DNA from 4 places in the Vibrio tritonius genome. Region 4 is predicted to be linked to each of the others. Evidence: predicted binding sites of a transcription regulator. Region 4 holds the regulator's gene; each other region holds the start of a gene.
What was found. The regulator CRP, encoded in region 4, controls carbon source genes, mostly activating them, when cyclic AMP is high. The targets are predictions, from matches to a motif close to TGTGANNNNNNTCACA.

Region 1: nagE (N-acetylglucosamine-specific PTS transporter subunit IIBC) is a predicted target of CRP. The motif match lies at 4,258-4,273, and genes of this name have one in related genera.
Region 2: pyrG (glutamine hydrolyzing CTP synthase) is a predicted target of CRP. The motif match lies at 5,137-5,152, and genes of this name have one in related genera.
Region 3: recB (exodeoxyribonuclease V subunit beta) is a predicted target of CRP. The motif match lies at 4,904-4,919, and genes of this name have one in related genera.

Annotation. Positions count from the first base shown of each region.
Region 1 is NZ_AP014635.1:2,479,136-2,486,826, reverse strand. Features, by position in the region: gene JCM16456_RS10975 (cation:proton antiporter family protein) at 1-1,243, opposite strand, end outside; gene nagC (DNA-binding transcriptional regulator NagC) at 1,533-2,747, opposite strand; gene nagA (N-acetylglucosamine-6-phosphate deacetylase) at 2,750-3,889, opposite strand; gene nagE (N-acetylglucosamine-specific PTS transporter subunit IIBC) at 4,409-5,983, shown strand; gene glnS (glutamine--tRNA ligase) at 6,228-7,691, shown strand, end outside.
Region 2 is NZ_AP014635.1:2,977,138-2,984,828, forward strand. Features, by position in the region: gene JCM16456_RS13150 (AAA family ATPase) at 1-538, opposite strand, end outside; gene JCM16456_RS13155 (multifunctional CCA addition/repair protein) at 627-1,862, shown strand; gene eno (phosphopyruvate hydratase) at 2,039-3,340, opposite strand; gene pyrG (glutamine hydrolyzing CTP synthase) at 3,415-5,052, opposite strand; gene mazG (nucleoside triphosphate pyrophosphohydrolase) at 5,265-6,062, opposite strand; gene relA (GTP diphosphokinase) at 6,149-7,691, opposite strand, start outside.
Region 3 is NZ_AP014635.1:673,715-681,405, reverse strand. Features, by position in the region: gene recD (exodeoxyribonuclease V subunit alpha) at 1-1,195, opposite strand, end outside; gene recB (exodeoxyribonuclease V subunit beta) at 1,192-4,806, opposite strand; gene recC (exodeoxyribonuclease V subunit gamma) at 5,100-7,691, opposite strand, start outside.
Region 4 is NZ_AP014635.1:3,133,956-3,141,646, reverse strand. Features, by position in the region: gene astA (arginine N-succinyltransferase) at 1-766, shown strand, start outside; gene astD (succinylglutamate-semialdehyde dehydrogenase) at 785-2,242, shown strand; gene JCM16456_RS13970 (DUF1338 domain-containing protein) at 2,305-3,093, shown strand; gene crp (cAMP-activated global transcriptional regulator CRP) at 3,195-3,827, opposite strand; gene JCM16456_RS13960 (phosphoribulokinase) at 4,069-4,938, opposite strand; gene JCM16456_RS13955 (YheU family protein) at 5,031-5,240, opposite strand; gene JCM16456_RS13950 (hydrolase) at 5,310-6,287, opposite strand; gene JCM16456_RS13945 (TIGR02444 family protein) at 6,333-6,818, opposite strand; gene JCM16456_RS13940 (ABC transporter ATP-binding protein) at 6,818-7,691, opposite strand, start outside.

The DNA.
Region 1 (7,691 bases), 650 kb from region 4:
TGCCTAAGCAAACTTTGCCAAAACGGGAGTGAATTTCATCGTAGGCACCGGTGCCGATCCGGCCCATACCAAATATGATCACTTGAGCATTCCCTGCGCTGATTAAACGATCTCTCGGATTGAGCGCATCTGCAACAGGTGAATGAATCCAAGGGGCTGATTTTTGATAGATTTGGTTACTTTTTCGTACGACAGGTGCAGAGATAACAAAAGAAAGAGGGATGGCCATAGCGAGAGCGACAAGAATATCGGCAGGCAACCAACCTTGGTGATAAGCAAGTCCAGCGACAATCAGGCCAAACTCGCTATAGTTCAGTAAGCTTAAAGAAGCTAATAAAGTGGTGCGTGTACGGAAGCGGTGTGGTCTTAACATCCAAAAGTAGAGTGCGCCTTTAAAAGGCAGCAGAAGAATCAGTAACAAAGCAAGTAAACCACCGGTTACAGAAACTTGTGCCGCTAAGCCAATGTTAAGGAAGAAGCAAACCAAAAATAGCTCTTTCAGATTGAATAAAGATTTGGATAGTTCAGAGGCTTTACTGTGTCCTGAAAGTAGCATACCGACGACGATTGCGCCTAAATCCGCTTTTAAACCAACACTTTCGAAGAGCCCACCACCGAGTACCAATGCGACGAATATACCGAACAGAACCAGCATTTCACCATGGCCGACCCAATCGAGCAATTTATAAAATAGAGGTCTTGCTAAAGGCAATAAAAACAGTGCTAAAGCGTATAAGTCTGGGACTTTTCCGGTTGATGCGGAGAGAAAAATAACCGCAAAGATGTCTTGCATCACCAATATGCCGATTGCCAGCATACCGTAGGTGGCATGCATTTCACCTTTCTCTTGTAGTGATTTGACGGCAAACACCGTACTAGAAAAAGAAAGGGCAAAGCCAATCAACATAAGCTGGTAGAAATTCAACCCTGCTAAGCTATCTAGTCCAAGATATTGTAGCCCGGCCAATGCCATAGAGAAAAATAGAGTACATGATAAGTTATGTAGGGTGGCACTGGCCCAAATCTCCTTGGCAAGCAACATTTTTATATCGAGCTTTAAGCCTATAGAAAACAACAACAGTGTGACCCCTAAATCGGCTAGGTTGATTAGGGTTTGATTCGGTGAGTAACCGAAAGCATGGAGGGCAAAGCCAGTAATTAAAAAGCCAACTAAAGGTGGTAAATGACAGCGCAAGGCGATAAAACCAGCCACAAAAGCACAGGAGATAAATATGAGTTCCATAGACGATGAATTCACTGTTTTATGTTATATACACAAGTAACCTCAAGATACTGTTTTAGCCTGAATGTAATCGCTCATCGATAAGCTCATTTTTGCGCCCAATTACGTTGAAAGGAAATGACCATTACCTGTGTAATTGAGCTTGATCTGTGCTCGTTGATGAAGCCCTGAATTCTGCATCTTAAAGTCATTTGAGTATAGAATAGTGTAATTACGAGAGAAAAAGTGGCAACTTTCTCCGGTTTCATCCTTTAGCGTGAAGATGAAACCGGAAAGGTGAGCTGATACGTTAATTTTCCAGTAGCTTTTGGAGTAGTACGCCATTTAGCATCGCACGTTTGATCATTGCAAACGCACTCAAGGTCGGTTGTTTATCTATTTGTGAAACAACAATGGGTAATTGACGATGGAATACACCAAGCGATTGATTGGCCACGTTACGGTAGATGGCTGGGAAAATCAGTTCTTGAGCTTGGGTAATTTGACCTGCAATTACAATTTTTTGTGGGTTGAATAGATTAACGGTAATGGCGACTGCTTTACCAAGATAGTTACCCACTTTGATTAGTGCTTGGCTTGCCAGTTCATCACCGGCTAAAGCGTGTTCACAAATGGTATCGATGGTGATCTTGGGTTCATCAGCTAACGATGTTGGATAGCCTTGAGCAACTCGTTTCTTGACTAAGCGGACGATGGCAGGGTTTGCCGCGACGGTTTCTAAACAGCCAAAGTTACCGCATTGACACTGTTCTCCGAGGGGATCGATCTGTATATGACCAATCTCCCCAACATTACGATTATGGCCAAGGAACACTTGCCCATTGACAATGATTCCTGCGCCTGCGCCACGATGAACACTGATCAAGATCGAATCTTGGCAATCTTGGCTCGCACCAAAGTAATGCTCTGCTAAAGCCATACCTCTTACATCGTTACCCACAAAACACTCGACCTGAAAATGGTCACGAACGGTATCACCAATTGCCATGGTATCTACATCAACGTGAGGCATATATTCAACCACGCCGCTTTCTGGGTTGACCAATCCTGGTAGGGCAATACCAATGGCGATTAACTGTTGAATTTGTGATTGATGATGTTCAATAAACTGATCAATAAATTGAATCAGCCCTTCGACCAATTGATGTTGATCAGAATAGGGGAAGTCCTGATTTGAAGAAGAAAGCTCATTACCGCTAAGATCGTAAAGCCCCAATTGGATATAGTCACGCCCAAGACGTACTGCAACAGAGTGGAAAGGCTTGGTTTCTGTTTCTAACGAAATTGCACGCCTGCCGCCGGTAGATGCCTGTTGCGCTACTTCTTTTATCAGACCACGCTCTAGCAGTTGGCGAGTGATTTTGGTGACACTCGCCGGTGCCAGTTGACTAACATCGGCAACTTGAATTCGAGAAATGGGTCCTTGTTGATCAATTAAGCGATATACCGCTGCGCTATTTAATTGTTTTACAAGATCTACGTTGCCGATTTGTCCGCCATTCATGACTAAATTTGCTCATACTTACCGTTAACTATTGTCGCTTGAACCTGAAAGTCTTGATCGAAAATCGCGAGGTTAGCGATGGTGTCTGGTGCGAGTTTGCCCAGTTTATGATCAAGTTTCATCGCTCTGGCGGGATAGAGTGTTGCCATCCGCAAAGCTTCATCTAAAGCGATCCCTACGTGTTCAACTGCATTTTTCACCGCTTGAATCATGGTGAGCGCTGAACCACCAAGTGTGCCATGTTCATCAACACACTTACCATCTCGGTAATATACTTTCTTACCTACAAAAATAAAGTAATCCATTTCAGCGCCTGCGGGAGCTGTGGCATCGGTCACTAATATAAGCTTATCTTGTTTGATTTTCTTCGCAATTCGGATGTTTGCATAATCGACATGGAAACCATCTGCGATAATGCCTGTGTAGATATCAGGAGAGTCATAAACAGCACCAACAGCACCCGGCTCACGACCCGCAATCGAGGACATCGCATTAAAAAGATGCGTTGCAAACGTCATTCCTGAGGCAAAACCAGCTCTGGCTTGTTGGTAGGTACAGTTGGTGTGTCCAAGTGAGACTACGATGCCTGTTTCAGCAAGTTGTTTAATGTGCTTATGGTCATTGACCTCCGGTGCCATGGTCACTTTGGCAATCACATCGTGGTTGGCGCAGATTGTGTCGATCATTGTTTGGTCAGAAGTACGCACGTAATCGATATTGTGAATGCCTTTCTTCTCGGGGTTGAGATAAGGGCCTTCTAGATGCAAACCTAACACTTGGTTTGGATGTTCAGCCATATATTGACGAGTTTCCTCTATGGCTTTGAGCATATCGGCGTCGGATGAAGTGATAAAGGTCGGCAAGAAGCTGGTACAGCCGGATTTCAGGTTGGCATTATGCATGACATCCAGAGCATGAGTTGAAATATCATCATTAAACATCACTCCGCCACAACCATTCAGTTGCAAGTCGATAAAACCGGGAGCAACAATTGCTCCTTTGACGTCAATCTGGTCAATATCTGCTGGCAAGTCTTGTTGAGCGCATATTTGAGTAATGCTGTCATTATTAATCACCACTGCATGTTGGGTTAATCTATCATAGCCAGTATAAATAATGCCGTTAACCAACGCGTACTTCATCTTCAAATCCTTAAATATCTCATAATTCTCGCTGAGACATGTCGCAAGGGGCTGATTTATCCGATCAGCTCGACGCATACCACTCAGTGTAAAACACAGCTTTTTGGTTGTGAGATGTCGAGAGTCGAAGAGAAACTTATTTTCTCGCCCTCATCATCTAGCTAACGTTATAACCTAATGTTATCAAGCAGGAAACATCTAACCAAAAAGATGTTATAAAAACGCATTCTTTTGATGTTTTTATCACCTAAAATCGGGTGATTTACCAACAAAATACCTCTCCTATCATAGCGCGAAACTATCATATTTCATAATGTAAAATAAGTTTCGGGTATGTCACTATTTGTAACACAAGTTCAGCATATTTTGGTGATTGATGTCACAAGAAGTGGGGCTGATTGTTTGCCTAGTTAGCGTAACTGAATACACTGGCGATAACTAAATTGAATGACTAAAAAAAGTCACAATACATTACACATAAAGAACTTACGATACGGAAATCAAACTGGAGAACAACACGTGAACGTTTTAGGTTATGCACAAAAGTTGGGTAAGGCGTTAATGCTGCCGATCGCCACTTTACCCGTTGCCGCCTTATTGCTGCGATTAGGACAGGGAGATCTGTTAGATATCCCATTTATGGCAGCTGCTGGTGGGGCTATTTTTGAAAATCTTCCTCTATTATTTGGTTTGGGGATTGCTGTTGGTTTGTCTGTTGATGGTGCTGGTGCCGCTGGCATTGCTGGTGCCGTTGCGTATTTTGTATTGACAGCCACGACTAAAACCATTGATAGCACGATCAATATGTCGTTCTTTGGTGGTATTTTTGCCGGTATCATTGCTGGTCACTCTTATAACGCTTTTCATAATACTCGCCTGCCTGAATGGTTAGCCTTTTTCTCTGGTAAACGTTTAGTGCCTATCGTGGCAGGGGTGTTTTCTGTTATCGCGGGTGCAATTTTGGGACAAATTTGGCCTAGCATTCAGTCGGGTCTAGACAGTTTGGCGCATGGTATCGCTAACTCTGGTTCTATTGGTGAGTTTGCATACGGCTTGTTAAACCGAGCCTTGATTCCGGTGGGATTACACCATGTACTGAACTCTTATTTCTGGTTTGGTATGGGCAGCTGTCAGGAAGTGTTGGTTTCTGGTGCTCATTCAATGGGGCAGGCGCTACCAGCATTGACTAAGTTGTGTGTAGACCCAACGTTGGCGAAATCGCTAGTGGCTGGTCAGGAACATACTTTCCAATTTAATAATGTCGTGACGCCAGAAGTGACCGCTGTGGTGAATCAAGTGACCGAAACCGTGAAAACCGGTGACTTAAACCGCTTCTTTGGCGGTGATTTAAGTGCTGGTAAATTCATGAATGGTTTCTTCCCTGTAATGATGTTTGGTCTGCCTGGTGCGGCATTGGCAATGTATCTAGCAGCGCCAGCAGAGAAACGCAGCCAAGTGGGTGGTGTGTTATTTTCTGTGGCTTTCTGTGCGTTCCTAACGGGTATTACAGAGCCGCTAGAGTTTCTATTTGTTTTCTTAGCTCCAGCGCTCTATGCATTGCATGCTGTGTTTACTGGTCTTTCTCTCGTGGTCGCCAATATGTTTGGCACGTTAGATGGATTTGGTTTCTCAGCCGGTTTAATTGACTTTGTACTTAACTGGGGTCTAGCGACTAAGCCTGTCACTTTATTGGTTATCGGTATTGTATTCTTCTTCATCTACTTTGTTACGTTCTCGTTTGCTATCAAAGTATTTAAGTTGAAAACGCCAGGCCGTGAAGATGATACTGCATCGGAGTCATCAGCTTCGGTTGCTAAACAGTCCAAAGATGGTTTAGCAAAACAGTATCTTAAAGCACTTGGCGGCCATGAAAACCTAGCAAATATCGATGCGTGTATTACACGCTTGCGTTTGACCGTGAACGACATGAGCGTTATTGATGAACAAACATTGAAATCGTTAGGTGCGATGGGCGTGGTGAAATTAGGTAATAACAATCTTCAAGTGGTGCTTGGCCCACTAGCTGAAATTGTGGCTGGTGAGATGAAATCTATTGATCCAAATGAAGACTTATCTAATGTGACATTGCCATAACGAGCAATCAAGCATACTATTCAGCCCTCCTTTTGGAGGGCTTTTTGTCGCTGGGATGTAGGATATTCGACCAGTAACGATAAATAATCATAAGAAAGCCGCACTTTTTATTGTGCAATACTTCATAATTGTGGATCATTAGCTGCAATAATCTTTGATGTGAGTAGAAAGCCAGTTAAATTGGCTAAACCGCACGAAGAAATTTTTCATACTGACAATACTAAATAAACTAGAGGTGCTATAGATGAGTGAAGCTGAGGCTCGTCCATCGAACTTCATTCGCCAAATCATCGACAAAGATTTAGCGGATGGTAAACACAATAGCGTGCATACTCGTTTCCCACCAGAACCAAATGGTTATCTGCATATTGGGCACGCTAAATCTATCTGTTTGAACTTTGGTATTGCTCAGGACTATCAGGGACAGTGTAACCTTCGTTTTGATGACACTAACCCAGAAAAAGAAGATCTCGAATACGTTGAGTCGATTAAACAAGATGTAAAATGGTTAGGCTTTGAATGGTCTGGAGAGCCTCATTACTCTTCTGATTACTTTGATAAGCTATACGAATATGCAGTTGAATTGATTAACAAAGGCTTAGCGTATGTTGAAGAGCTAAGTCCTGAGCAGATTCGTGAGTACCGTGGTTCATTAACTGAACCAGGTAAACACAGTCCATACCGCGACCGTAGCGTAGAAGAAAACCTCGCGTTGTTTGAAAAAATGCGTACAGGTGGTTTTGCTGAAGGTACGGCATGTTTGCGTGCAAAAATCGATATGGCTTCTTCTTTTATCGTTTTACGTGATCCAGTTCTTTACCGCGTTCGTTTTGCTGACCATCATCAAACCGGTGATAAATGGTGCATTTACCCAATGTACGATTTTACTCACTGTATTTCAGATGCGTTGGAAGGCATTACTCACTCTTTGTGTACACTAGAGTTCCAAGATAACCGTCGTCTTTACGATTGGGTTTTAGACAATATCTCGATTGATTGTCATCCCCGTCAGTACGAATTCAGTCGTCTAAACCTAGAATACACAGTGATGTCTAAGCGTAAGCTTAACCAGTTGGTGACTGAAAAATTGGTTAACGGCTGGGATGATCCTCGTATGCCAACGATTTCTGGCCTACGTCGTCGAGGTTTTACTCCAGAGTCTATGCGAGAGTTCTGTAAGCGTATTGGTGTTACTAAACAAGACAACATGATTGAGTACGGCTCACTGGAATCTTGTATTCGTGATGACCTAAATGAACGTGCTCCACGCGCAATGGCTGTGCTAGATCCAGTTAAAATCGTTATTGAAAACTACGATGCCGATAAAGTTGAGATGCTAAACATCCATAACCATCCAAATAAGCCTGAAATGGGCGATCGCGAAGTGCCATTCACTCGTGAGGTTTGGATTGAGCGTGACGACTTCCGCGAAGAAGCAAACAAAAAATACAAACGTTTGGTTTTAGGCAAAGAAGTGCGTCTACGTGGTGCATACGTGATCAAAGCTGAGCGCATCGAGAAAGATGAGCAAGGTAATATCACCACTATTTACTGTACGTACGATGCCGACACACTAGGTGCTAACCCTGCGGATGGTCGTAAAGTGAAAGGTGTTATTCATTGGGTATCTGTTGCTAAAGCACTTCCTGCTGAAATTCGTCTTTACGAACGTTTGTTTACTGTACCTAACCCTGCTGCAGCGGCGAAC
Region 2 (7,691 bases), 160 kb from region 4:
CCAATTGGCGCAGTTGTGGCATTTGCAGCTTCTCTTGTAATTCGGGTTGGCCAACAAGTAGCACCTTAAGTAATTTGCGCTGTTCGGTTTCCAAATTGGTCAATAAACGCAGTTGTTCGAGCACATCAGGGGCAAGGTGCTGAGCCTCATCAATGATCAGCAAGACCTGACATCCTTGTGCCTCTTGCTCAAGCAAATACTCGCCAAGAGACTGACTGAGCTGTTTTAAGGTCGCCTGTTCGGGATAACTTACCTCAAACTCATCGCAAATCGCCTCTAGAAGCTCTCGCTCAGAAAAAGTAGGATTTAGAATAAAACCGCAACGAGTTGTATCGGGCAAGTTAGCTAACATGGCTTTGGCCACTGTGGTTTTTCCCGTGCCCACTTCACCAGTGAGCATGGCAAAACCACCACCATCACCCAAACCCGATTGCAAATACGTCATCGCTTCTCGGTGACGATGACTAAGAAATAGATAGCGGGAGTTTGGCACAATTGAAAACGGCAATTCGTTAAAGCCAAAAAATTCCTGATACATGTGCTCTTCTCTACCATTACAACTAGTCGCAAAGTATCATTGCCGACTATGTTTATCCAAATGTAATAACGATTTTTGAGGTTTTGTGGTGAAAATCTACTTAGTTGGCGGCGCCGTCCGCGATCAATTACTGCAACTTCCAGTTCACGACCGTGACTGGGTTGTGGTTGGCAGCACCCCGCAAGCTATGTTGCAATCAGGCTATCAATCGGTAGGAAAAGATTTTCCCGTTTTCTTACATCCGCAAACCAAAGAAGAATACGCCCTCGCCCGTACGGAACGCAAAACCGGCGTTGGTTACACGGGCTTTGATTGTTACTTCGCCCAAGATGTAACTCTTGAAGAAGATTTAATGCGTCGCGACCTGACTATCAACGCAATTGCCCAAGACCAAGATGGGAATCTCTATGACCCTTATCGAGGCGAACAAGATATTCGTGAACGCAAGCTTAGACACGTCTCCAGCGCCTTTGTAGAAGACCCTCTGCGCGTCCTGCGGGTCGCTCGTTTTGCAGCAAAACTGCACCACCTCGGTTTTTCGGTCGCGAAAGAAACCATGGAGTTAATGCGAGATATCGCTAACTCTGGTGAACTGAATCATCTTACTCCAGAGCGAGTCTGGCAAGAGTGGCATAAATCTCTGACAACACCATCCCCCGAGAAGTTTCTAGAAGTACTTCATGAATGTGGTGCATTAGCCGTTGTATTACCAGAAATTGAAGCACTTTTCGGAGTGCCACAACCAGCACAATGGCATCCAGAAATCGATACGGGTCTTCACACTCTAATGGTAACAGAACAAGCATCAAAGCTAAGTAAGGATGCTCAAGTACGCTTTGCCGCGCAAGTGCACGACTTAGGCAAAGGGTTAACGCCACCAACTGAGTGGCCCAGCCATAAAATGCATTGTCATACCGGACTTACTGTTATTCGTAAGCTCTGTGAACGCATTCGAGTTCCCAATGAGTTTCGTGATTTAGCACTAAGTGTTTGCCAACACCACACCAATATTCACAATGCATTGCAGCTCAAACCCCGCACTATCGTAAAAATCCTCCACGAGATGAATGTCTGGCGACGCCCTGAACGACTGGAGCAAATACTCGTTTGCTGTGAAGCGGATCATCGTGGTCGACTCGATTTAGAGCACATTGAATACCCTCAACGCCACTACATGACACTGGCTTACCAAGCCGCTCTTGAGGTCAAGCCACAGCCAATCATTGCCGATGGCTTTGTGGGTAAAGATATTAGTGAAGAGCAGCATAGAAGGCGTATTGAAGTGGTGAAACTATTTAAGCAGAACTACCTCAACGCTGAATGATCACCCGCGACAAGTCAAGGGGCTAAATAACCGTTCCTAATTATGCTCCAGTTTTACTCATCAGGCGGATGCTGATAAGCATCCCCCTCTTTGCCAAAGATGGCAAAGAGGGGCCCATAAAAAAACGCCCCCAATGGGAGGCGTTTATTAATCATGTATCAGAGCAAACTTAAGAATTAAGCTTGGCCTTTGATTTCTTTACGACCGTTGAATGGTGCACGTTCGCCTAGAGCTTCTTCGATACGGATTAGTTGGTTGTATTTAGCAACACGGTCAGAACGGCTCATAGAACCAGTTTTGATTTGACCTGCAGCAGTACCAACAGCTAGGTCAGCGATAGTTGCATCTTCAGTTTCACCTGAACGGTGAGAGATAACTGCAGTGTAACCAGCGTCTTTAGCCATCTTGATAGCAGCTAGAGTTTCAGTTAGAGAACCGATTTGGTTGAATTTGATAAGGATAGAGTTAACGATACCTTTATCAATACCTTCTTTAAGAATCTTAGTGTTAGTTACGAATAGATCGTCACCAACAAGTTGGATTTTGTCGCCAAGAAGTTCAGTTTGGTGTTTGAAACCTTCCCAGTCAGATTCGTCTAGACCGTCTTCGATAGAAACGATTGGGTATTCGTTAGTTAGACCTTCTAGGTAGTGGTTAAATTCTTCAGAAGTGAAGATTTTGCCTTCGCCTTTAAGGTTGTAGTTTCCAGCTTCTTTGTCGTAGAACTCAGATGCAGCACAGTCCATAGCTAGAGTGATATCAGTACCTAGAGTGTAACCAGCAGCAGCTACAGCGTCTTTGATTGCAGCTAGAGCAGCAGCGTTTGATTCTAGGTTAGGAGCGAAACCACCTTCGTCACCAACAGCAGTGTTCATACCTTTAGCTTTAAGAACTTTAGCTAGGTTGTGGAACACTTCAGAACCCATGCGGATTGCTTCTTTGATAGATTTAGCGCCAACTGGTTGAATCATGAATTCTTGGATATCAACGTTGTTGTCTGCGTGCTCACCACCGTTAAGGATGTTCATCATTGGTAGAGGCATTGAGAATACGCCAGGAGTGCCGTTTAGTTCAGCGATGTGTTCGTATAGAGGCATACCTTTAGCTGCAGCAGCTGCTTTAGCGTTAGCTAGAGAAACAGCTAGAATAGCGTTAGCACCGAAGTTTGATTTGTTTTCAGTACCGTCAAGGTCGATCATGATTTGGTCGATTGCAGCTTGGTCTTTCGCGTCTTTACCTACTAGAGCTTCAGCGATTTGGCCGTTTACAGCAGATAGAGCTTTAAGAACACCTTTACCTAGGAAACGAGATTTGTCGCCGTCACGTAGCTCAAGAGCTTCGCGAGAACCAGTAGAAGCACCAGATGGTGCAGCAGCCATACCTACGAAACCGCCTTCTAGGTGTACTTCAGCTTCAACAGTTGGGTTACCGCGTGAGTCGATGATTTCACGACCTAGAACTTTAACGATCTTAGACATTAATGTTTCCTCTCATTGAATTTAAATGTCAAAACTAAAGAGGTACCCGATAACACGGATACCTCCGTATCCTTTTATTTCAATTCACCACGCTGAAATTGACCCGCTGCTTTCACAAAACCAGAGAACAGAGGGTGTCCGTCGCGAGGAGTTGACGTGAATTCTGGGTGGAACTGCGCTGCAACAAACCATGGGTGTGCAGGGTTCTCAATCACTTCAACCAACTTCTTGTCTGCAGACAGACCAGACACTTTCAAGCCCGCTTTTTCAAGCTGTGGACGTAATACATTGTTCACTTCGTAACGGTGACGGTGGCGCTCATGAATGGTTGGATTGCCATACAATTCACGAACTTTTGAGTTATCTTGAAGGTGACATAGCTGAGAACCAAGACGCATTGTACCGCCAAGGTCTGATTTTTCGCTACGTTCTTCAACGTTACCTTCTTCGTCTACCCATTCGGTAATCAATCCTACCACAGGGTATTTAGTCTCTTTGTTAAATTCTGTTGAATGAGCACCTTCCATGCCTACAACGTTACGTGCGTATTCAATTAGTGCGACTTGCATACCTAGACAGATGCCAAGGTATGGAATTTCGTTTTCACGTGCATATTGTGCAGCACGGATTTTACCCTCAATACCACGATCACCGAAACCACCGGGAACTAAGATTGCATCAAGACCTTCAAGTAATTCAACACCTTTGGTTTCGATATCTTGAGAATCGACGTACTTAATATTCACACTTAAGCGGTTTTTCAGACCAGCGTGTTTTAACGCTTCGTTTACTGATTTATAAGCGTCAGGCAATTCAACGTACTTACCTACCATACCGATGGTCACTTCACCAGTTGGGTTCGCTTCTTCATAAATCACTTGTTCCCATTCAGACAGATCCGCTTCTGGAGCATCAATACCAAAACGAGTACAAACAAGATCATCAAGACCTTGAGATTTGATCAGTTGAGGGATTTTGTAGATAGAATCTACGTCTTTCATCGAAATAACCGCTTTCTCTGCTACGTTACAGAACAACGCAATTTTCTTACGTTCATTCGCAGGAATAATACGGTCGCTACGACAGATTAATACGTCAGGCTGGATACCAACAGACAATAGCTCTTTCACAGAGTGCTGAGTTGGTTTGGTTTTCACTTCACCAGCGGCGGCTAGGTAAGGAACCAAAGTTAAGTGCATGAACATAGTGTGTTCACGACCCACTTCGATCGCTAGCTGACGAATTGCTTCGATAAATGGTTGAGATTCGATATCACCAACCGTGCCGCCGATTTCAACAAGTACAACGTCGTAACCTTCTGCACCTGCAATAACGCGGTCTTTGATTGAGTTAGTGATGTGTGGAACAACTTGGATAGTTGCGCCTAGGTAGTCACCACGACGCTCTTTACGTAGAACGTCTGCGTAAACACGACCCGCAGTGAAGTTGTTGCGCTTAGTCATCTTAGTACGAATAAAACGCTCATAGTGACCAAGGTCTAGGTCTGTCTCTGCGCCATCATCCGTAACGAACACTTCACCATGTTGAGTCGGGCTCATTGTGCCTGGGTCAACGTTGATGTATGGGTCGAGCTTCATGATAGTCACTTTAAGACCACGAGCTTCTAAAATCGCTGCTAATGATGCTGCTGCAATACCTTTACCTAGAGAGGATACAACCCCGCCAGTAACAAAAATATAATTTGTCGTCATGTTTAACCTGAAATTGGTTGAATGAGGGAAATGGATTTCATCTGGACGGGAAATAAATATACCAGAACCCATTAATCGCCACAACGTGAAATCTATCACACTCAGTTTTTTATTTTTTGCTTCAAATCAAACTGTATTAACGCAATAAAAATCACATCACACAGATTGAAGCAAATTTGTTCCAAAACAAATAATTACTCGCACGCGAACAATTACTTAGTTTCACTCGCTTTGACTTGCTCCCAAAATCCGTCCAACTCAGAGAGAGAACACGCCTGCAGAGTTTTGTTATTGGCTCTGACATGCTGCTCAACACCCTGGAAGCGTCGAACGAATTTTTGGTTCGCTTTGCCCAGTGCGATTTCAGGGTCCTTACCCAAATGTCGCACCAAATTGACCGTTGCAAATAAAAGGTCACCCAGTTCCTCTTCAACCCTTTGCTCATTGATATCCACTTGCACCGCTTCTTCAACGACTTCGTCAATTTCTTCTTTGACCTTATCGACTACCGGCCCTAATGTATCCCAATCAAATCCATACTGACTGCATTTTTTCTGGATTTTATTGGCACGCGATAGCGCTGGCAATGAGACAGGAACACTATCTAAAATACTCTCTTCAACCACACCTTGCTGCTGTTTTTCTGCTTGTTTTTGCGCGGCCCAATTGGCATTCAATTCTTCTTGAGTAGTAAAGTTTTCATCACCGAACACATGAGGGTGACGACGCACTAGCTTCTCATTTACGCCCGCCACAACCTCATCAAAATCAAACAACCCTTTCTCTTGAGCCAGTTGACTGTAAAAAATCACTTGGAACAGAAGATCACCAAGCTCTTCTTTGAGGTTGCCCCAATCTTGCTTATGAATGGCATCCACAACTTCATATGTTTCTTCTATCGTATGCGGAATGATAGTCGAAAAGGTCTGTTTTTTATCCCAAGGACAGCCATTTTCTGGATCACGTAGCTGTTGCATGATCTGTTTAAGTTGCTCGATAGGTTGAGTCATTACTGTCTCCAAAAAATAAACGAGGTTGTCACTGTGAGTTTCAACCTCGTTTCAATGCTATTGCGATGCGCCACACTGGCGACGCCTTATCCTAATCGTTTTACTTGAATCACATCTTTGGTCGCTTCAATACGCTTCATTACGCGATCTAAAACTTCAGCACTACTTAATTCAAGTTCAAAGTCCATCACCGTCATCTGACGTTTAAAATCACTGCGGCTTTTCATGCTGGTAACTTTTACTTTTTCATTTGCCAATAACGTCGTCACGTCTTTTAGCAAACCACTACGCTCCATTGCTTCCACACGCAATGTCAGCAAGTAAGATCCAACAAAACCACGTCCCCATACGGTATCAATAATACGCTCTGGTGCATGATGACGTAGCTCAGCAAGCTGTTCACAATCACTACGATGCACTGAAATCCCGCGCCCTTGTGTGATGTAACCACGAATTTCATCGCCTGGAATCGGCTGACAACAGCGTGCTAAATGGGTCATCAAGTTATCGACGCCTTCCACCACTACAGCATCTTTATTTGGGGTAGCCCCGTGAGCAGGTTTATGCTCTTCTTGCTGAAGTTTTTCTAAGGCTAACTTGTCTTCTTCTTCCGCAGTTGGCTTATTCACTAACGCATTGATGTGATTAACTATTTGATTAATTCGCAAATCACCACTGCCCACACCAACAAACAGTTCATCTGTGGTATTCACATTGAATCGCTTAAGTGCATACTGCTCCGCGTCTTTCAGAGTGGCACCAATTTTAGCCAATTCTGTTTCCAGTATTTCACGTCCAGCTTCTAGGTTTTTCTCTCGGCTTTGCTTGCGGAACCAAGCATTAATTTTCGCCCGAGCACGACCTGAATGAACAAAACCTAGTGCTGGGTTTAACCAATCGCGTGATGGGTTTGGCTCGCGTGAGGTAATAATCTCAACTTGATCCCCCATCTGTAACTTATGAGTGAATGGAACAATGCGCCCAGCCACTTTGGCACCAATACAACGATGCCCTACTTCGGAGTGAATGTGATAAGCAAAATCCAATGGGGTTGAACCCATTGGCAAATCGACAACATCGCCACGCGGCGTAAAGGCATAAACGCGATCATCAAACACCTGACTGCGCAATTCATCCAGCATTTCGCCAGAATCAGACATCTCTTCTTGCCAATCAAGCAGCTTACGTAGCCAAGTAATTTTCTCATCGTAACCACTACGACCTGCACTGGTTCCTTCTTTATACTTCCAGTGAGCAGCGACACCAAGTTCAGACTCTTCGTGCATCTGCTTGGTACGGATTTGAATCTCGATGGTTTTACCTTCAGGCCCCAAAATTACCGTATGAATCGATTGATAACCATTCGGTTTAGGGTTAGCAACGTAATCGTCAAACTCACTCGGTAAGTGCTTGTATTTCGTGTGAACGATACCAAGAGCAGCGTAACAGTCTTGCAGTTTTTCAGCGATAATACGCACGGCTCGCACATCGAATAACTCATCAAATGCCAAGCTTTTCTTCTGCATTTTGCGCCAGATACTGTAAATGTGCTTCGGACGCCCACTCACCTCTGCTTTGATGTTGGAGGTTTTCATTTCTTGACGTAAATCGTCAACAAAATCTTTAATG
Region 3 (7,691 bases), 970 kb from region 4:
ACCCCAAAGGTAAAAAGGAACAAATATCCCCCAGCACGGCGCCGGCCTCAACTGATGCCAACTGGTCTTTATCCCCCAGCAACACTAAGCGAGCGTGTTTCGGTAAGGCTTCCACCAATTTGACCATCAGTGATAGATCCACCATCGAAGCTTCATCGACCACCAGTAAATCCAAATGCAAAGGGTTGTGCTGATGATGACGAAACTCAACGCTGTGTGGCATCGCACCAAGTAAGCGGTGAATGGTGCTCGACTCAGTAGGGATCAATGCTTTTAGCTCCGGCTCTACCGGGAGCTTTTCCACTGCTTTCGCAATCGATTCGGTAAGACGTGCGGCTGCTTTGCCTGTCGGGGCCACCAATTTTATGGTCGGCGTGGAGCCACTTTGTGTCGCTTGACTAATCAGCGCTGCGAGCAATTTGGTCACTGTGGTGGTTTTACCTGTACCAGGGCCTCCAGAGATAACCGTAAAGCGCCGGGTTAATGCTACTGCTGCCGCCACTTTTTGCCAGTTGAGACAAGCCGATAACGGCACTAGCGAGTCTAATTTCTCTAATTGTTCAGGTGTCGTGGCTTGTGTAACACAGCGATCAATACCCTGCCAATCCAAACCATCCGGGGCAACAATATCCAGCAAGTCATTCACTTTTCGTTGTCGTTCAACTTGCGATGCAATACCAGACAACTGCTTAAATATCAGCAAATAGTCTCGACTAAATAGCTCATCAAGACGTTCTCGGAGCTTTTGGACACCCGTAGCCTCAAAGCTCAAAGGGCTGGCAAATTGGCCCAATTTTTGCGCCAATATCACTTCGTAATACCAATAACGATGTAGATAGAGTCGGTTGCCATCAAAGACTAACGGCGTTGCCTGTTCGCCATTTGATACGAGTGAACTTTGGTTAAGTAAGCCAATCCAATCGGTTGCAAGCCAATCACGCTGGAATGCTTCGGCACTGGCACCATACACACCTAACTTACTGAGAAAATCAGTGAGCTGACCGTTTTCATCCCACATTGGCAAACAGATATGACCGCGCCCTAGTTCAGCACTCAGTACCGCAGCCAAAAAGGTCAGCGGCATCTCTTGCGGTTGACATTGAGCACCGATAAAACGGGCAAATTGATAATCGAGTTGGCGAATCGCGCCCTGCTCTGCCAGTAAAGACAAATCCGTAAGAGGTGACGTATTCATAGATCCAACTCCATCTGACCTTGAGACGTTTGACGAACATCCGGCTCTTGACCATCAATCAAATTATCCAACTCCGTTAAGAAAGCGTTACTTGGTTTGGCATGGAATATTCCATTATTAGGCTGGCCATCCACCCCACGTAAAAACAGATAATAAACCCCACCAAAGTGACGTTCATAATCGTAATCGGCAAGACGACTACGCAAAAAACGATGCAATGCTAGTGAGTAAATTTGGTACTGCAAATCGTAGCGGTGCTCTGCCATCGCTTGCTCAAGCCGCGCGCCGCGATAGGCCTCTGGCTCATCCCCCAAGTGATTCGATTTCCAGTCGAGCACGTAATACTTGCCCTGATGTTCAAACACTAAGTCGATGAAACCTTTAAGCATGCCCTGCACAGTATAAAAACCGAGGTCGCCCGCTTTAGCTGACAAAGGGTCATGACGATGCGTCACCCGATTAAGCCCTGGGGCATCCAATACCGTAATCGGTAGTAAAAACTCCATTTCCACTAAGCGCTGCTGTGGCGTCTTTTCACTTAAATACAGTTTGTTACCATCTAATGGAGTATTCATAACCGAATCAATCAGTTGTGTTAGAACGGGTAACCATTCGAGATCAAGTTGCTCTCTTTCCATCAGTTCAATAATGATTTGCTGGTTACTGTCACTCCCTGCCGGCTGAGTAAACTCCACCTGTTCAAACAGACTATGTAAAAACGTCCCTGGCTGCGCTCCACGCGGAAAGGTAAAAATCGACCGCTCAGGTTCGAGCAGTAAGGTTTCATCTTGTTCATCGGCAGAATCAATATCAAAGCCTGATATTTCGACAGTAGCATCCACATTGTGATGGCTGCCTTGTTTCACCAAACCTGAATAGCTGGTTATCCGCCAATGACGATCAATCGAGGTTTGCAACTCTTTGACTGGCAGAGAATCGTGCGGATTCTCTTGGGCTTGATACGGTTGCTCAGGCCTTGTGGGTGGCTCTGCCACTGTCGCGTTTAAATGTGCAATCGCAGCAGAGAGTGAACTTGCCAGTAATTCAATGCCCCCCTCTTGACCATTTTGCAGCAAAAAGCCCATCGCACTCTGATGTACCCCGGTTGGCTCTTTGGTTGAACGACCATTACGCAGTGGCGCGACACCGATAAAACAGCCATACACTGCACGGGTTAACGCCACATAAATCAAACGCAAATCTTCCGCTAAACGTTCTTTGTCTGCTTGAGCTAACGCCGCATCATTGCCGGTAATATCTAACATGGTTTTACCACTTGAGGCATCGTAATATTTCCCCTCAGAGGCGGCTCGATAGCCAATGACAAACGGCAAAAAGACCAAGTCATATTCCAAACCTTTCGATTTGTGAATCGTGACGATTTGCACCAAGTTACGTTCTGATTCTAACCGCTGAATTTGGTCATCACTGCCACCTAAACCTTGCGCGACATCGGTCATGGTCTGCGCTAACCAACGCAGCAAGCCGTGGTCACTGTCGATATCTTGATTGGCTTGTTGCAGCAGTTCACCGATGTGCAAGTAATCGGTCAAATGGCGCTCGCCATCCGCTTCTTCAAGCCAACGTTCAGCGATATGACGCAAGCTCAGTACCGCGCGTAGCATCGGCAATACACCACGCTCAGTCCACAGTTTGCGATAAGATTTAAACTCATTAACGGCACTTTCCCACACGTTCTCATCGTTATTGAGCGCATCCAATTGCTTGGCATTCAAGGCAAATAGCGGACTGGCCAACGCCGCTCTTAGCGTGCGGTCATTTTCTGGGTTCAATACCGCTTGGAGCAAACGCTGAATATCACTCGCAACACTGCTGGTAAACACGCTGTCGCGGTTAGAAAGATAGACACTGGCAATCCCTTGTGCCGCCAGCGCCTCTTTTACCATGCGCCCCTCACTGCCGGTTCTCACCAGTACAGCAATGTCGCCCGCCGTGATACTTTGGTTTTGATTAAATGTGGCATTGTCTTGCTGCGCAGCACTCAAAATAGTCTGAATTTGGCTGGCCGTCGCCTCAGCCATGATTTTGAGATAATCCCCTTTGGTCATCAAAGAGCCTTCGGTATCAGGCGACCAATAAGTCAACGCAGGCTGCTTTTCGTTACCAATAAACCAGCCTTTTTGCTCCGCCTTAGGGCTTGCATTAACTGGATAGAATGGAATGTCATCATCATAAATAAAAGGGCTATCTGGGCGAGCAAACACTTGGTTGACGCACGCTACCATATCCGCACTTGAGCGCCAGTTGGTGCCCAAGGTGTAATGCGCTGACACCTGATTGCGCGCGCGAATATAGGTAAAGATGTCTGCGCCACGAAACGCATAAATCGCCTGTTTCGGGTCACCGATCATAAACAGGCCGGTTTGTGGATGCGCCAAGTAAATACGGCTAAAAATACTGTATTGCAATGGGTCGGTATCTTGGAATTCATCGATCATCGCTACCGGATAAAGCTGGCGAATCCGCTCTGCCAAAATGTCATCGTCATCGTTTTCCAACGCGGCAGAAAGCTGAGTAAGCAGGTCATCAAACGAGAGCCACTGCTTGGTCTGTTTCGCTTTGGCCAGCATCTGACGGCATTCGCTAATCGCATGGGCAAGCAGTGGCGCTTCAAGATTGACTGGCTGAGCTAAAAACTGCTCAATGGCGCCAAACACCGGGTGCTCAGGTGCGGTTCCTTTTGGTGTCTTTTCAATTAAAATCGCTTGAGAAAAACGTTCTAATTTATCGGGAACATCGTAACCGGTGGTCTCAGAACTCGCCCACAGGCTCACCGCAGCAATCCATTCAGGTAGGGATTTTTTGGTGTAGCTGCGCTTATTCACATCTGAGTTGGCAATACACCCCTCGATATCCGATTCATGTTCGCGCCACAGGGCTTTCAATTCATCGATACGCTGTAAATTTTGCTGATGCAACTGTGCCAAATCACCACTCATAGGTAGAGTCGTTAAGGTCAGTGGTGCTCCAGTCAAATACCCACTGATACGCGCTAACAAATCGGCAGGGGAACCCCACATACGACGAATTTCGGCGGCTAAAGGCAACGGTAAAGGATAAAACTGACGACGCCAATAATCGGCCACCACCTGAGCTTTCAAATGACTCTCATCGGTTACAAATTCGTTATTAAACCGACTGCCCGATTCAAACGCGTTTTGCGTGAGCATCCGCTGACAAAAACCATGGATGGTATACACCGCCGCCTCATCCATCTGACGTTCCGCTTCGGTTAGCAGTTGTACCGCCAGTGGATGGTCATCGTATTCCACCAGCAAGGGCTTAATCACAGGGTCGTCGCTGACCCCGCGAGCAAACGCCATTTTGGCGGCATGAATACGCGCACGAATACGATCGCGTAACTCTGCCGTTGCCGCTTCGGTAAAGGTCACAACCAAGATTTGATCAACCGTTAATGGTATGGCATGACGGGTGTCAGCCGTGCCATGCCCCAAAATCAAACGCAGATACAAACCAGCGATGGTAAAGGTTTTACCTGTCCCCGCAGACGCTTCAATCAGCCGTGCGCCATGCAATGGAAAAGTCATCGTATCCAAAGCGATAGGTTCGATGTGCGACGTTACCGACATGATGTATTACCTTTCAAATTCTTAAGCCAAAGCATATGTGATCCAAGCTGCAATATTGGTATTTAGTACCATAAAACAGCAAGTTGCCCTATTTTTGTGAGAGATCGTTCACAGCGCACCATCGCGGTGCTCGATAGAATTCAATCCATCTTAGCGCTGATGGTGGTCACCACCTTCAGACGGATACCGAATTACAGGTCCCTCTGACCCGTGGCCGTACAGCAAACACCCTACACAACACAACGATTTTCTGACGGCCACAAATTCCTGCTTCATTCCCAAACTCAACGCCATCATTGTTCCATACCATCTTGCATCGCCAAGCGCGGCGTCTGTAACACCAACGCACTGTTGGTACGAACTTGCTGTGCTAGTTCATCATTCCACTGTGGCCAAATACGTTGAATGTACGGATTATTGCCTTCCCCCGTGGTCATATACCCATCGTTAAACGTATCGGCCATTTTCTTCAATGACTTCTCTTCATCATCAACCCAATTACCCCGTGAGAATCCAGCTTCAACACAGGCCAGTGCAGTACGAGGGAAATAGGCTAATGGCTCGGTGAGCCCTTGATAGAACAGACGCACCAGCTCATTGAGCATTGCGATTGCCTCTTCTTTCGACGCCATCGGTGGCAATATTTGATGCACTACGCCCTCTTTACGATCGTAACCAATCACATGCGTCGATTTACTGTACCCTGCTAAACTCATGCACAGATGATCAATCCAAGCCGCTAAAATATCTTGCGCCCGAATTGATCCGCTGCGGTAACGCAGTAACCCTGATTGATAGACCTGAGTTAGCCATCCGGTGAGTCGAATCGGTTTACCTTCACCAAGGAAGTTAAGTTGAGCATTCACCTCAATGTCCTCAAGTGGCTGCGCGGTTAAAAAGCGAATCCGCTGCGCCAATTCTTGGGTTTGAACTCGGTTGGTTTCCAATTCCAACGTACCAAATGCTCCCACAGGCAGTTTGCCCTGCGCACGCTGCTGTTTCGCGAAATGGTCTATTGCCTCTTGTTGCTCCACTTCACTTTGACAACTGAGCAGTAAGTCCAAAAGCTCATCACGTAATTGGTAACTTTCCAGTCCGCCGAGAGCAAATGGCTCATCGTCTTCCATCACCGCTTGTGGCATTTCAAATTGCACTTTGAGGCGACGATTAAAGAAGTACTGCACTGGCAAACGCCAAAAACGTTGCAACTCGACCAGATCCAGTTCCAGAGGAAAGGTGGCATCCAACAAATAATCATCCAGCGGGAGATTAAACTGACCCGCAGCACTGCCTTGACGCAGCGCCGCTGGCACCCATTCACGCGCATAACTGCCATCACGCAAGAAGCTATCTGGGCTAAACGGTACCATGGCATGATGCTGTACTAAATGGTCAACCAAGCGCTCACCCGATTGGTCACTATCTAGGGCTTCATCGCCGAATAACGCATAATTCTGTTGGCAATACTCGAGTAACTCGCTGACTAAAACAGAAGGAACCCGTTCAGTGTTGTCCTGTATTGAACGCCCAACAAAGCTGATATACAGCGTTTTTTGTGCTGATAACATGGCTTCCAAAAACAGGTAACGGTCGTCATCGCGCCGTGAACGATCGCCCGGTCGAGTACGATTATTCATTAAATCAAACCCTTCCGGCGGCATAGTACGTGGATAAACACCATCGTTCATTCCCAGCAAGCAGACGACATTAAATGGAATCGAGCGCATTGGCATCAAGGTACAGAAGTTCACTTGCCCAGCTAAGAAACGCTGACTAACTCGCGTTCCCGACAGCTTGTTATTGAGGTACTGGCTGATGATGATCGGGGCAATATCCTGCTCGTAACGCGCATCAACTAATTGCTCTTTCAATTGCGTTAAGGTGTCACGAATCGATTGCAGCGCTAGCTCACCTTCCAGATCCACAGCAAAGAAATCGACGAGCAATGTGTAAAGCACTTCACGCCACGCATCAACCGATTGAGTTTGACTCAACAGACGGCGATATCGACTCACTGTTTCAATAAAGTGAGCTAACTTACCGGCTAATTCTGCACTCATGCCCTGCACTTCGTTATAAGGAGCCAGAGCTAACGCTTCGTTCTCATAAAGGTCGACACTTGGCGGCATTGCATAGCCAAGTAACATACGAGCAATACCAAACTCCCACGTGTTTTGTTGGGTTTTCGGCAGATCAAATTCTGTAGCGGTCGTCTCATTCAGCCCCCAACGAATGCCCGACTCTTCTATCCATAATTTAGCAGTGGCAAATTCCTCTTCATCGAGGTCAAAACGCGCCATCATCGCTGGGGTTTCTAACAGTTCGAGTAACTCAGAAGCCAGACAACGCGATTGAGGAAGATTCACCAACTGCAGAAATGCCGTCAGCATGGGGCTTTCTTGATCGGCAGTACGGTCAGAAATCGAATACGGAATAAAGCGATCACCCGGTGCATTACCAAACACCGCTTGAATGTAAGGGCTGTAAGCATTGATGTCCGACACCATCACAATAATATCGCGCGGCTTTAAGTCGGGATGACGATCAAACATCGCCAGCAATTGATCATGTAACACTTCCACTTCCCGCATCGGGCTATGGCACGCATGGAAGGTAACCGAATGGTCATCACGGTCGATTTGTGGCTTGTGGTCGCTACTTTCCAACAGTTGTTCGTTTTGATGCTCTTCGAGATTGAGAATATCCGCCTGCAGTTGATGTAGCAGATTATCGCGGTCGACATCGATAAACAGTTGGTGCTCTTCATTATCGCTTTGGGCTAACAGATAAAGATTATCGCGCCCCAGTTTGCCCATTGAGGCCAATAAGCTGTTGCCTACTGCACCCGCCGTATGCAGCTCATCAGTAGCATAATCGTCGATTGA
Region 4 (7,691 bases):
TGTGCCTTGTTATTCTTATCACATCAGCACTATTGTTCATTCTTCACGTCGTCTTAAAGTTAAAAACGTTGTTAAGTTACTGACTCTTGGCAATAACTACACTGGTTGCAGCGAAATCTGCACACTCTTCTTACGCCCTCAATTTCGTCAAGGCCTCAACGGTCGCTTAATGTCTAAATGCCGCTTTTTGATGTTGGCGGAACATCCTGAACGCTTCTCTAAAACCATTTTTGCAGAAATGCGAGGTGTTTCTGATGAAGAAGGCAATTCACCATTTTGGCAATGGTTACAGCAGCACTTCTTTTCTATCGATTTTTCGATGGCAGACTATTTAACTGGGATCGGTAATAAGGGATTTATCGCTGATCTTATGCCTAAATTACCGATTTATATCAATCTGTTAAGTAAAGAAGCGCAAGCCGTCATTGGTCAGGTCCATGACAACACTAAACCTGCCTTACGCTTGCTGGAAAAAGAAGGGTTTGTTTGTCGGAACTATGTGGACATTTTTGATGCCGGCCCAACAGTTGAGTGTGATAGAGACCATATAGAGTCGATACGTCATTCGCAACGACTGAAAGTACAAGTAGCAGACCATACTAGCTCCCAAGATTACCTGATTGCCAATACGTCATTTCGGCATTTTCGTGCAACTGCGGCAAAAGCGGCGGTGAGTCTTGAAAATCATAGCGCTATTTTGGCGCCGGATGTGGCCGAAGCTTTAGGCGTCGAAAGTGGTGATTTTGTGCGGGTGCTCGCGCAGTAAACAGAAAAGGAGTTGAAGATGACTCAGTGGATTGCAGGACAGTGGATTGAAGGTCAAGGAGAAGCATTTGCTTCAGTCAGCCCTTATCATGGCGATGTGCTTTGGCAAGGCTTTGGCGCAACCCTATCTCAAGTTGAGTTAGCCGTACAAGCGGCTCGAGAAGCTTTTGTCACGTGGAAAAATCGTCCTTTTTCTGAGCGGGAAGCGTTGATGTTAACGTTCGCTGAAACTGTAAAAGAAAACAGTGAGTTGATAGCAGAAACCATCGCGAAAGAGACGGGTAAGCCATTATGGGAAACACGTACCGAGGCGGCGGCTATGGTGGGCAAAGTCGCTATTTCTATTCAAGCTTATCAGGAACGAACCGGGGAGCGCGCCAAAGAGGTGAACGGTAATCAAGTTGTTCTGCGTCATCGTCCGATTGGTGTGATGGCTGTATTTGGCCCTTACAACTTCCCTTGTCATTTACCTAATGGTCATATCATACCGGCGTTACTTGCCGGGAATACGATTGTGTTTAAGCCTTCAGAGCAAACCCCTCTTAGTGGCGAATTGATGGTTCGCTTATGGCAAAAAGCTGGGTTGCCCGCTGGTGTGTTGAACTTGGTGCAAGGCGCTAAAGAGACTGGAGTGGCATTAGCGCAATCCAAAGGCATTGATGGTTTGCTGTTCACTGGGAGTGCTGCAATAGGGCAGTTGCTTCACCGCCAATTTGCTGGTCAACCAGGGAAAATGTTAGCGCTGGAGATGGGGGGGAATAACCCGCTGGTGGTCTCTACCGAGTTTGGCGAGTTAGACGCTGCGATTTATACCATTATTCAATCAGCCTTCATTAGTGCCGGGCAACGCTGTACCTGCGCGCGTAGATTATTTGTCCCAGTAGGAGAAAAAGGTGATCAATTATTAGTTCGCTTAGTGTCGGCGACCAAGAAACTGCGTATTGATCAGCCTTTTGCCCAGCCAGCACCTTTTATGGGAACGATGATATCTGTACAGGCTGCACAACATATTGTTAACGCGCAGCAACGGCTTGAATCACTGGGTGGTGAGATTTTACTCGAAGCCAAGAATACCCATGCTGCGTTTGTTACGCCGGGAATCATCGATGTGTCTGCAATTGAGGAATTACCGGATGAAGAATATTTTGGACCGCTACTGCAAGTGATTCGCTATCAAGGTTTGGAACAGGCGGTTGCGGGCGCGAACAATACCCGTTTTGGCCTTTCCGCCGGTCTTATCTCGATGCAAGAGGATGAGTGGCAGTATTTTATCGACCATATTCGAGCGGGCATTGTAAACCGTAACCGTCAACTCACGGGGGCAAGCAGTGATGCCCCATTTGGTGGTCCTGGAGCATCCGGCAACTTACGTCCAAGTGCTTATTATGCGGCGGACTATTGTGCTTACCCGATGGCATCAATGGAAGGGGATTGTACCCAATTACCGGCCCAGCTCAGCCCTGGTGTGGAGTTGTGATCATTCTATTTGGCGGCGAACTTAGGGCAAGAGGGTCGCTATTTTACAGATAAGGAGACGCTATGAGAGCTGTCCAACTGTTTGATAATCTATGGCAAGACTATATTACCCGTTTGTGTCCATCTGCGGACAAAGTTCACCAATTGCTGCAAGAAAACGAACCTTTAATTAATGATCACATCGCGCTACGCACCTTTCGTAGCCCGCAACTCGGGTTAGATGTACTAATGAAGCCCTTTTTAGCTGAAGGCTACCAAGTCGGTGGCGAATATCGTTTTGCTGCCAAAAAGCTTTATGCGCGTCATTTGCAACACCCAGATCCAACCTTACCTAAGGTATTTATTAGTGAGTTGTTGGTGGATGAACTGAGTATTCCGGCCCAAAAGTTGATTTATCCATTACTTGATAGTGTTACCAAGGTTACTAATCCCGACTTTTTGTGGCAAGGAAGGCCATGGTCATTAAGTTATACCGATTATCAAATCTTGGCAGCAGAGAGTGAATACGCAGGATGGTTAGCTGCACATGGGTATGGAGCGAATCATTTTACCGTAAGTGTCAATCAACTTAGTGCGTTTGACGAGGTTAAGCAGGTGAATGCGCATTTACGCAGTCATGGCTTTGCAATCAATGAGGCTGGAGGGGAAGTAAAAGGGTCTCCAGACGTTATGCTTGAGCAGTCTTCTACGTTGGCGGATAAGGTCGAAGTGAGTTTTGATGATGTTACGGCAATGGTGCCGGGCGGATTCTACGAGTTTGCCAAGCGCTATCCCATGGCTGACGGGACACTCTATCAAGGGTTTGTTGAGGCGTCGGCGGATAAGATTTTTGAAAGTACCCATCGCCAGTAATCGTTCATCATTACCACTACGGGTATTAGGCTTTGGCTGTTCAAAAAATAAAAAACCACCTGATTAGGTGGTTTTTCTCATTCGTTGCTTGTTAGTACGAATTAACGGGTGCCGTACACGACGATAGTTTTGCCGTGTGCAGAAATAAGGTTTTGTTCTTCAAGCATCTTAAGAATACGACCAACCGTTTCGCGTGAACAACCAACGATTTGACCAATCTCCTGACGGGTAATTTTAATTTGCATACCGTCTGGGTGAGTCATTGCATCAGGTTGTTTTGCTAGATTCAAAAGAGTCTGAGCAATACGACCAGTTACGTCAAGGAAGGCTAAATCGCCCACTTTTTGGCTAGTCACTTGTAGGCGACGTGCCATTTGACCAGAAAGACGCATTAGAATGTCTGGGTTAACTTGAATTAGCTGACGGAATTTCTTAAATGAAATCTCAGCTACTTCACATGGAGATTTTGCTCGAACCCAGGCGCTACGTTCTTGACCTTCTTCGAAAAGACCAAGTTCACCGATAAAATCACCCTGATTTAGATAGGAAAGGATCATCTCCTTGCCTTCTTCATCTTTAATCAATACCGCAACAGAACCTTTTACGATGTAATACAGCGTTTCTGCCTTCTCACCCGCATGAATCAAAGTGCTTTTTGATGGGTATTTGTGAATATGACAGTGTGAAAGAAACCACTCTAATGTTGGGTCTGTTTGAGGTTTACCTAGAACCATAATATCTCACTTCCTCTGCAGGGTACGCTTGCCGCTATCCATATTTTAGCGAAGCCTTATTCAGGCCTACTAGAATAAGAAGAGTTTGGATTCACTGCAAGTTATCTTGTTTCCGTTAAAGAATAGTATCCTTTTTCATTACTAATTTCTTGACTTTAATCGTGTCGTTTGGCCGATTTATTGCGCAAAAACGTGCTTATGATCACGGTATGAAAAGTAAGCGAAAATTACATGTGATGAATTAGCCAATTTTACCGCTTTCTATCAGTTGTTGCAGGATTGGGCGGACAATCAATTCCATCGCAAACCCCATTTTTCCACCAGGAACCACAATGGTATTATGCCGCGACATGAATGATCCATCTATCATAGCGAGTAGATAAGGGAAATCGACGTTTTTTATGCCACGAAGGCGTATTACGACAAAACTTTCGTCTAAACTTGGAATCCCTTTCGCATTTAATGGGTTTGACGTATCCACCGTGGGAACACGTTGGAAGTTAATGTGAGTTCGAGAAAACTGCGGGGTAATGTAATTAAGGTAGTCGTCCATCGAGCGAACGATAGAATCCATTACCGCTTCACGAGAATGCCCTCTGTCACGGGTGTCTCGAACGTATTTTTGAATCCACTCTAAGTTTACGATTGGTACCATGCCAATTAAAAAATCGACATGTTGTGATACGTTAACATCGCCATCAACCACGCCACCATGTAAACCTTCGTAAAATAATACATCGGTATTTTCTGGCAAATCTTGCCAAGGGGTAAATGTCCCAGGCATTTGGTTGTATGGTACAGCCTCGTCAAATGTATGCAGATAGCGGCGAATTTGGCCTGTGCCATCTTTCCCGTATTGACGAAAGAACTCTTCTAACGTGGGAAAGTCATTGGCTTGTGGGCCAAAATAACTGATATGACGACCTTGTTCGCGCGCTTTGCGAATTTCTACGTCCATTTCTGGACGGGTAAATCGGTGAAAACTGTCACCTTCAACCCAAGCTGGCCTTACTGACATCATGTTAAACATTTTGCGGAACGCTTCAGATGTCGTCGTTGTTCCAGCACCAGAAGAACCTGTAACGGCAATAATAGGATGTTTCGCTGACATGACTAACCCTGTCTCTTGTTGTCCTTAATTAAGGGAATTCCAAATCTAAGTGGATTCACTATAGCATGGTTTGTTCTGCTCTCATCTGGCAATTATGCATGGCGTAATTGTATGTCTACCGTTTCATGTAGTTCTGAGTAGACAATCACTGCTTCGCCTGCTTGCAGCTGTTTTTTAACTTGTTCGACTTTTGTGTCCAACGAGATTTCGTGTGTACCGTAGTCGGTCCCTTCGCGAAGAACGAATTCACGAATCAAGTTATCTAACGTTTCTGGGGCAATTTGTTGCCAAGGGATGTTCATAAAAACCTCTAACATGAATGGTTTTTACCACTCTTGCGTTAATTAATGGGTTGTAAAAATACCGACTTTTTAGTCGTTACTGAGTAAATATTGGTAGTGCTTTGGCAGGGTTTGTTCAAGCCAGCATTGTGGTTTAAGCAAAGAGCCATTTACGAACCCCACGTGACCACCATGTTCAAGTAAGCGATAGTGCACATACTCGGGAAGAGGAAATGTAGGGACCACTTTATCGGTCATAAATGGATCGTCTTTGGCTTGTAGTAGCAGTGTCGGTATCGAAATATGGGTTAATTTGGATAAGCCAGAGCAACGCTGATAGTAATCTTGTGCATTGGCAAAACCATGGAGCGGAGCAGTAATTAGATCATCAAAATCACGTAAGCGATGCAGGTTTGTTATCTGTTCGGCCTTAATACCCAATTGCTCGTTCAAGAGCGAGATTTTCAGTAGCGCATTTCGTTTTAACGAGTTCATCAAGTAATTACGATACACCTTAGAAAATCCGACTTCGATACGGTCTGAGCAAGAAGCCAAATCTAACGGCGCTGAAATAACAGTTGCAGCTTGTACTATCGGGTCATCGGCATAGTCGGATAAGTAGTTAACCAGCATATTACCACCGAGAGAAACTCCAGCCGCAATAACCGTACGATTGGGGTATGTCTGACGAATATGCTCAAGTACTAAGCGCGCATCTGACGTCTCTCCTGAATGATAGGCGCGAGCAAGGCGATTAGGTCGGCCACTACAACCTCTAAAATGCATCAGTACCGAGTTCCAACCTTGCTGAGCAAATGCATGCATCAGCCCATTTGCATAAGGGCTATAGAAACTGCCTTCTAAACCGTGAAACAGCACAAAAATGGGTTTGTTGTTGTGACCCACTTGTTCAGGGGGGTCACTCCAGGCTAAATCGAGAAAATCATTATCAGGTGTCTCTAGTGTTTGCCAAATGGGTTCAAACAGAGGACGACGACGAAATAGTCGTGGTAGTAAGGTTTGGATATGTGGGTTAGCTAGTCCCAAAGGTGGCAAAAAGGCAGACATTGGCATTCCATTATTGGCTCTGTCGGTCATCAGGTTACACGACCGCTAAGGTTTTTTCTGTTGCGGTTGCGCGGGTTTAGCAAAAACAGCCGTGAGTTTGTCGGCGCCTAATTGGCGACAATATCGTTGGCAAAGTTCGGGTTGCTGAGTTGATGTGAGCGTCAACTGAGTGGTAATGCAGTCTACCAAGTCGGATTGTTGCTGCTTTTCCAGATGCAGCTCAAATTGCAAGGCTTCACGATATAAGGTATCGGTGACATGACCTTTGAGCTTGCGACGTAATTCTCGGTATTGATGTAATAGCGCTTCAGACCGACCAAGACAATCGGAGACGATTGGCCATTGCTCGGTCTGAAAACTCAGTTTCTCTTCATCTAACCATTTAAGCAGTAAGAGCAGATTCACATTACCGTGGAACTGATTTTGCAGACTTAAGCATGCCTCTTTTACTTCTCGCACACTGTAATATTGCAGACTGAATTGCCACAATCTTTCCAATGTGAGTGAAGTGTGTGCATGCTCTTGGGTCATTAACTATTAAATTCCTGTTCCATTGCTTCGAGCGTTTCCTGTTCTGCCATCCAATCCATTTCTACTTCTTCAAGTTGAGATTTGCTGGTGGCTTGAAGGGCGAGTAATTCAGTAAGTTTAGCTTTATTTTGCGCTTCATACAGGCTGGATTCGGCCAACTGATTTTCCACATCAGAGATCACTGCATTAAGCTTATCTAATTTGGTTTCTAGTTGGGTCAGTTTTTTGCGAATTGGAGCGGTTAACTTACGAAATTCGGCTTCACGACGCTTTTGTTCTTTCTTCGCAGCAGCACTGTTTGTGTTGTCTTTATTAGGATTACTTTGTGTGGCGACTTCTTTACGTAGGGCTCTTTGATGATCGGTTAACCACTTGTAGTAATCTAATAAATCACCATCAAATGGCGCCACTTGGTGATCATGGACTAGGTAAAGATCATCGGTGGTCGCGCGCAGTAAGTAACGATCATGGCTGACGATCACCATCGCGCCTTCGTAACTTTGTAGTGCTAAAGTCAGCGCTTGACGCATGTCGAGATCAAGGTGGTTGGTTGGTTCATCAAGCAGCAATAGGTTTGGTTTTTGCCATACCAATAAAGCCAACACGAGACGCGCTTTTTCACCGCCCGAGAAAGGCCCTACAGGGTCGAGTGCTTTATCACCTTGGAAACCAAAACTACCTAGGTAATCACGCAGTTGTTGCTCTGTTTGGTCTGGCGCGATTTGCATCATGTGCTGTAGTGGCGTCTCTTCCGGATGAAGGGTTTCCAACTGATGCTGGGCAAAGTAGCCGATTTTCACACCTTGTGAATAGGTTAGGTCACCACCTTGCGGTTTTAAATCACCAGAAAGAAGTTTGATTAGCGTTGATTTA